3 regions of the Kitasatospora sp. RG8 genome follow, and region 3 is predicted to be linked to each of the others. Evidence: riboswitches for the same ligand, from Rfam matches in the RefSeq annotation. Region 3 holds a riboswitch; each other region holds the start of a gene.
The links. Region 3 has a riboswitch for cobalamin ahead of J5Y04_RS06740 (CoA-acylating methylmalonate-semialdehyde dehydrogenase). Riboswitches for the same ligand answer to the same signal wherever they lie in the genome.

Region 1 (2,257 bases), on a different contig from region 3:
TCGGCGAGGTCGCCGACCGGGTAGCGGATCACCGGCATCAGGCGACGGACCAGATCGGTGGCCACCACGCGGCCGGGCCGGCCCTCCTCCTCGACCGGCTCGCCGGTCTCCGGGTCGAGCAGTTCCACCACCTTGTCCGCCGTGAAGACCTCGTGCACCCGGCTGTCCGGTTCCCCGGCCACCGGACCGGCCAGGACGCCCGCGTCCACGCTGGCGTAACCGATCGACCGGACGCTCACGTGGGGGAAGGCGGTGGTGAGCAGTGCCACCTGGTCCGGGTAGCAGGCCTCGCCGGCGAAGAGCGCGACGCGGACGTCCGGCAGGGTCCCGACGGTGTCGACGACCTCGCGGGCCAGCCGGCACAGCGACGTGGGCGGCGCGGCGACCACGGTTGCGGAGAAGTCGCGCAGGGCCTGGATGGTGGCGTCCAGCGGCGCGGCACCGCCGATCGGCAGCTGGACCGTGGGGACGGGTGCCTCCTGCAGGCAGTTGAGGGTGAAGACGAAGCTGGAGTAGAGCTCCCCGGCGTAGAACAGGTTGGCGACCCGGTCCCCGGCACGCAGCCCGGCGGCCGGCAGGCCGCCGCCGAACGTACGGCTCATGCGGCGCCACTCCGCGCGGGTGTACATGGACACGCGCGGCGCCCCGGTGGTGCCGCCGGTCTTGAAGACGATCCCGTCGTCGTGCGGTCCGGTGAGCACCCGGCTGCGGTCGATGCCGTGGGCCGCCCAGTAGGCGGTGTGGTCGGTCAGCGGCAGTGCGGTGAGGCCGGTGGGGTCGGCGGGGCTGGTCAGGTCGTCCGGGAGGCCGGCGTAGAGGTCGCGGTAGAAGGGGGAGTTCTCCCGTGCATGGCGGATCAGGTCGGATATCTGAGTGTTAGTCACATCATATGAGTCTAGACCTGTACAAATGCCTCGCCTGCGCCGGGTGGGGCGAGCGGTCCCAGCCGGTTGCGCCACCCGGCCGGGCCCAGGGGCCACCGCGGCGCAGCCGGACGGTTCGGTGCCGGTGGCACCGATGGTGGCGGCGGGGCACCGTGATGTGACGCACCATCCCTTGACCGGATCTTTTCCGTTTCGCCATGATGAACCGTCATGTTCTGACTCCGCCGATGGGGGAAGTCCGGTCCGAATCCGGCGCTGACCCGCAACGGTAGGCCGCCGACGCCACGTCGGCGGCGAGCCCGAGTACCCGTCGGCGGAGGTGTGTCACCCCTCCTCCCGTCGTGGTCTGCGGGCCGGAGCTCCGAGGGCTGCCCGGCCGTTGCCGACGCCCTCCGGGCCCCTGCGTCCAGGCCCGGAAAGGCATCCCATGCCCACGCCCCGCCGCACTCTCGGTCTGCTCGCGATACCCGCCCTGGCGCTCGCCACCGCGCTCCCCGCGGCCACCACAAGCCACGCCGCACCCGCAGCCCACGCCGCACCCGCAGCCCACGCCGCACCTGACGCCCACGCCGCACCCGCCGACGCGGCGTCGTCCCGGACCGTCCGCCCCGACGCCGCCGCGGCCGGCTGGCTGGCCCGCCGGCTCGTCGACGGCGACCACTTCGAGTCCGTCTTCAACGGCACCGCCTACCCCGACCAGGGCCTGACCATCGACGCCGTGCTGGCCTTCGCCGCCTCGCACGGCTCCGAGCAGGCCGCCGCGAAGGCCACCGCCTGGCTCGCCAGGCCCGAGATCATCAGCGGCTACCTCGGCGACGGCACCACCGAGGCGTACGCGGGCGCGACCGCCAAGCTGCTGCTCGCCGTCGAGGTCCGCGGCGCGGACCCGGCGAGCTTCGGCGGCGTCGACCTGTCGGCCCGGCTGCGTTCGCTCCAGACCGCCGAGGGCCGGTTCTCCGACCGCTCGCAGTGGGGTGACTACAGCAACGCCTTCGGGCAGTCGCTGGCCCTGATCGCCCTGTACCGCACACCCGGTGGCGCCCCGTCGGCGGCCGTGGACTTCCTCGCCGGCAGCCAGTGCGCGGACGGCGGCTTCCCGGTCTCCTTCGGTCAGGCCACCTGCACCGGCGACCCGGACGCCACCGCGCTCGCCGTCCAGGCCCTCGCCGCCACGGGACGGGCCGCCAAGGCGAGCGCCGGCCTCACCTGGCTGACCTCCCAGCAGGGTGCCGACGGCGGGTTCGCGGCCGCCGGGGCGAGCGCCTCCAACGCCAACACCACGGGCCTGGCCACCCAGGCGCTGCTCTCCGGCGGACGCCTCGGGGCCGGCCTCAAGGGCTGGAGCCGGCTGGTCAAGTTCCAGCAGGGATGCT
Region 2 (2,257 bases), on a different contig from region 3:
TGGTCGGCGCGCACTTCCGCAACCCCCAGCTGGGCATCCTGGTCTGGGTGGTGCTGCTCGCCCTCGGGCTGGAGCAGTCGGCCCTGCGGTACCAGGACGGGCCCGACTCGGGCCGGCTGCTCGGCGTGCTGCGCCTGCACACCACCCCGCAGGGCCGCTACCTCACCGAGGTCGACGGACTGCCCGAGTACTACCTGGGCGCCGTCAGCAAGCCCGAGCAGTGGGTCTCGGCCCGCAAGGGGACCGACTACCGGGATCCCGCCGGGGTGATGCACCACGGGGACGAGGGCACGGTCGCCGCGATCCGCAACGCCTGGTTCACCATGATCGTCCTCGACAGCACCGCGCCCACCGCCACGGACCGGGCCGTCAGCGAGGCGGTCAAGGCCGGCGGACGCTACCGACTCATCGCTCAGTTCAGCTCCCCGACCGGCGATTCCGGCACGTACAAAGTGTTCCTGCTGCACTGAGAGCCCGGGGCGCCGGGCCACGCCCCGCGACACACCGGCTACTACATATGGTGCCGCGAAAGTCAGCCGCCACTAGATGTATGCTCGTCCCTGCTGTCGACGCAGGGGAACCCGGTGCGAATCCGGGACTGCCCCGCAGCGGTGTGCGGGCGGCTCCGACCAGAGTCCGCGAGTCCGAGTACCTGCCGACGGCGTGCCGCCCGGCCTCCCCGCAGAGGCCTCCAGCACAGCAGTACTTCCGGGCCTCGCGGGCGGGCCGGGGATGACACCGTCGCGCGGAGCCGTCCGGCCGCCGCGCCGTGCTCCCCTGCCCCGAACGGCCCGGTGCCCCGATCCACCGCCGCCGATCGCCGCCAGGAGAGAGCGCCTTGACCACCGCTGCCTCAGCCACCCTGCCCGCCCAGGGTTCCAGCTCCGCCCCCGCCGACCCGACGGTCTCCGACCCCGGCGGTGCGCTGCTCCGGCTGCTGACCGACCGCAGCGTCGACCTTCCCCAGGTGGACCCCGGCCATGTCGCCGCCGCCGCGCTGCGCGGCCGCCACGCCGGCTCGGACTTCGCCGAGCTGCGCGGGCTGGCCGTGGACGCCGCAGCGTCGATGATCGCCGAGGACCCGCAGTACTCGAAGCTGGCGGCCCGGCTGCTCGCGCTGGAGATCGTCGACGAGGCGGTCTCCCAGGGCTCGGTCTCCTTCTCCGCCTCGATCGCCGTCGGCCACGCCGAGGGCCTGATCGGCGACGTCACCGCCGCCTTCGTCGCCAAGCACGCCGCCGCGCTCGACGCGCTGGTCGACGCCAAGGGCGACGACCGCTTCGAGTACTTCGGCCTGCGCACCGTGCAGTCCCGCTACCTGCTGCGCCACCCGATCACCCGCAAGGTGGTCGAGACCCCGCAGCACTTCCTGCTCCGCGTCGCCTGCGGCCTGGCGGTCGGCGACAGCGAGCAGTCGGTGCGCGAGGTCGCCGAGCTGTACGGCCTGATGAGCCGGCTGGAGTACCTGACCTCCTCGCCGACCCTCTTCAACTCCGGCACCCGGCACCCGCAGATGTCGAGCTGCTACCTGCTCGACTCGCCGCTGGACAACCTGGACTCGATCTACTCCCGGTACGCCCAGATCGCGCGCCTCTCCAAGCACGCCGGCGGCATCGGCCTCTCGTACTCGCGGATCCGCTCGCGCGGCAGCCTGATCCGGGGCACCAACGGCAAGTCCAACGGCATCGTCCCGTTCCTGCGCACCCTCGACTCCTCGGTCGCCGCCGTCAACCAGGGCGGCCGCCGCAAGGGCGCGGCCTGCGTCTACCTGGAGACCTGGCACGCGGACATCGAGGAGTTCCTGGAGCTGCGCGACAACACCGGCGAGGAGGCGCGGCGCACCCACAACCTCAACCTGGCGCACTGGATCCCGGACGAGTTCATGCGCCGGGTCAACGCCAACGAGGACTGGTCGCTGTTCTCCCCGGCCGACGTGCCCGAGCTGGTCGACCTCTGGGGCGCCGACTTCGACGAGGCGTACCGCAAGGCCGAGCTGGCCGGCAAGGCCGTCCGCACCATCCCCGCGCAGACCCTCTACGCCCGGATGATGCGCACCCTGGCGCAGACCGGCAACGGCTGGATGACCTTCAAGGACGCCTCCAACCGCGCCGCCAACCAGACCGCGCTGCCCGGCCGGACGGTGCACAGCTCCAACCTCTGCACCGAGATCCTGGAGGTCACGGACGACTCCGAGACCGCCGTCTGCAACCTCGGCTCGGTCAACCTCGGCGCCCACGTGGCCCCGGGCGCGTCCGTC
Region 3 (2,257 bases):
CGTGACCCGGTCGAACAGCGAGGCGCCGAGGAAGAAGCCGTCCTCGTGGCCCTCCAGCCGGAAGTCCCGCCCGTCCACGACGAGTTCGGCTCCCTCCGCGACCCCGAGGTCCAGGTGGCCGCGCACCCGGTCCAGGGCGTCGCGCCCGACCAGCGGCCCGAAGTCGGCCGCCGGGTCGTCCGAGCGCCCGACCTTCAGTGCGGCGATCCGCTCGACCAGTTTCGCCACCAGGGCGTCCGCGGTCTCCTCCCCCACCGGGACGGCCACCGAGATCGCCATGCACCGCTCACCGGCCGAGCCGTAGCCGGCTCCGATCAGCGCGTCGGCCGCCTGGTCGAGGTCGGCGTCCGGCATCACGATCATGTGGTTCTTCGCACCGCCGAAGCACTGCGCCCGCTTCCCGTGGGCGGCGGCCGTCGCGTACACGTACTGCGCGATCGGGGTGGATCCGACGAAGCCGACCGCCTCCACCCGCGGGTCCTCCAGCAGGGTGTCCACCGCCTCCTTTCCGCCGTTGACCACGTTGAGCACGCCCGGCGGCAACCCGGCCTCCAGGAAAAGCTCGGCCAGCCGCAGCGGCACCGAGGGGTCGCGCTCGGAGGGCTTGAGGACGAAGGCGTTGCCGCAGGCCAGCGCGGGCGCGGCCTTCCAGAGCGGGATCATCGCCGGGAAGTTGAACGGCGTGATGCCGGCGACCACGCCGAGCGGCTGGCGCATCGAGTACACGTCGATGCCGGTCCCGGCGTTGTCGGTGAACTCGCCCTTCAACAGGTGCGGGATCCCGGCGGCGAACTCCACGACCTCCAGGCCGCGTTGGATGTCGCCGTGGGCGTCGGCCACGGTCTTTCCGTGCTCGGCGGAGAGCAGCCTGGCCAGCTCCTCCTTCTCCTGCTCGACCAATTGGAGGAAGCGCAGCAGGACGCGCGCCCGCCGCTGGGGATTCCAGGCCGCCCACGCGGGCTGGGCCTGCGCGGCGTCGGCGATCACCGCCTCGACCTCGGCGCGGTCGGCCAGCGGCACCCGGGCCTGCACCCGGCCGGTGTTGGGGTCGTACACGTCGCCGAAGCGGCCGGACGTGCCGGCGGTGCGCTTGCCGGCGATGAAGTGGGTCAGTTCTCGGACCATCGGGTTCCTTCTCTCGACAGGGGTGGGGAGAGGAGGAATGGAGAGCAGCGCCATCGCCGGCGATCGGGCGCACGGTCATGCGTCGTCGCGGAATGGCGTTGCTGACCTACCGTCAGGCGCGGTGGCACCTGACGGTCGGCAGCACGGCAGCGGAACGGGAACAGCAGCCCGGAGTCATGCGTGTCGTCTCCATCCTCGTGGAAAACACGAACCACCCGCGGCCGGTATCCTGACTCCCGGATCACCGCGCGCCCCCGGGCCTTCCCGGCTGGCTGCCAGTGGCCTTCATCTGCGAGGACGAACTCCCCGGTCACAGTGGCGGGACCGTGCCGGACTCACACCGGCTTCCCTGACACCGCGGACCTGTCGTCGACCATATAGTTGGACGTCCTAGTAAGTCCAGAGGTCCGGGTTCGCGCCGCGCCGCGCCCTCGGGATCCCACTGCGCCGAGCACCGTGCGGGTGGTGCGATCGACGCGGAGCACAGGTGGGCACGGCCCCTGGCGGCAGCCTGACGTGCCGTCGGGATGGATGCCGCCCCCCTCGACCCGCTCGGCCGAGACGGCCCCCGGACGCATGCCCCGGCCCGCCACCCGGCTCATGAGCGCGCCCGGTCGGCTGGGCTCTTCCACCCGCCCGGGCGCCGCGCCGGCGGTGCGGCCGCCGGGTGGTCACCGTCGGCGGCGGCCTCAGTAAGGGTGAGGGTCGGGGCCGGGTGCCGGGGCTCGGGCCGGCCGGCCGCGCTCTCGTCGATCCAGCGGGCCGCGTTTCCGTCGTCGGCCCGTCACGCCTGACTGGTCGGCCGCAGTTCCCGCTCGAGAGCGGAAAGGGCGAACGTGTGCGCGGAGGCGTGCTGCCAGCGCGGGCGTCCGAACATCACGTCTCCGGACAGCCCGTTGAGCATGGCCACGGCCCTGATGACGAACTCGGACGGATCCACGTCGGCGAACTGCCCCAGGGCCCGGCCTTCGAGAAGGATGGCTTCCAGGCGCTCTTCCCAGGCGTCGGACAGTGCGGTGAGAAGCTGCCGGCCGGCGTCGTCGTGGCACTGGGCCAGCACCTGCGTCCACAGCGCGTAGCGTTCGTCGCCCTGGTGGCGGGGCAGGTAGAAGCGGACGAACAGTGCCAGCTT

Region 1: it holds a riboswitch for cobalamin, as region 3 does, so the genes downstream of both, J5Y04_RS14245 (peptidase) here and J5Y04_RS06740 (CoA-acylating methylmalonate-semialdehyde dehydrogenase) in region 3, are expected to answer to the same signal.
Region 2: it holds a riboswitch for cobalamin, as region 3 does, so the genes downstream of both, J5Y04_RS08315 (ribonucleoside-diphosphate reductase subunit alpha) here and J5Y04_RS06740 (CoA-acylating methylmalonate-semialdehyde dehydrogenase) in region 3, are expected to answer to the same signal.

What each region holds. Positions count from the first base shown of each region.
Region 1 is NZ_JAGIYX010000007.1:272,922-275,178, forward strand. It holds gene J5Y04_RS14240 (phenylacetate--CoA ligase family protein) at 1-884, opposite strand, end outside; cobalamin riboswitch at 1,056-1,214, shown strand; gene J5Y04_RS14245 (peptidase) at 1,312-2,257, shown strand, end outside.
Region 2 is NZ_JAGIYX010000004.1:144,982-147,238, reverse strand. It holds gene J5Y04_RS08320 (glycosyltransferase family 39 protein) at 1-470, shown strand, start outside; cobalamin riboswitch at 534-675, shown strand; gene J5Y04_RS08315 (ribonucleoside-diphosphate reductase subunit alpha) at 863-2,257, shown strand, end outside.
Region 3 is NZ_JAGIYX010000003.1:320,614-322,870, forward strand. It holds gene J5Y04_RS06740 (CoA-acylating methylmalonate-semialdehyde dehydrogenase) at 1-1,125, opposite strand, end outside; cobalamin riboswitch at 1,327-1,518, opposite strand; gene J5Y04_RS06745 (TetR/AcrR family transcriptional regulator) at 1,910-2,257, opposite strand, start outside.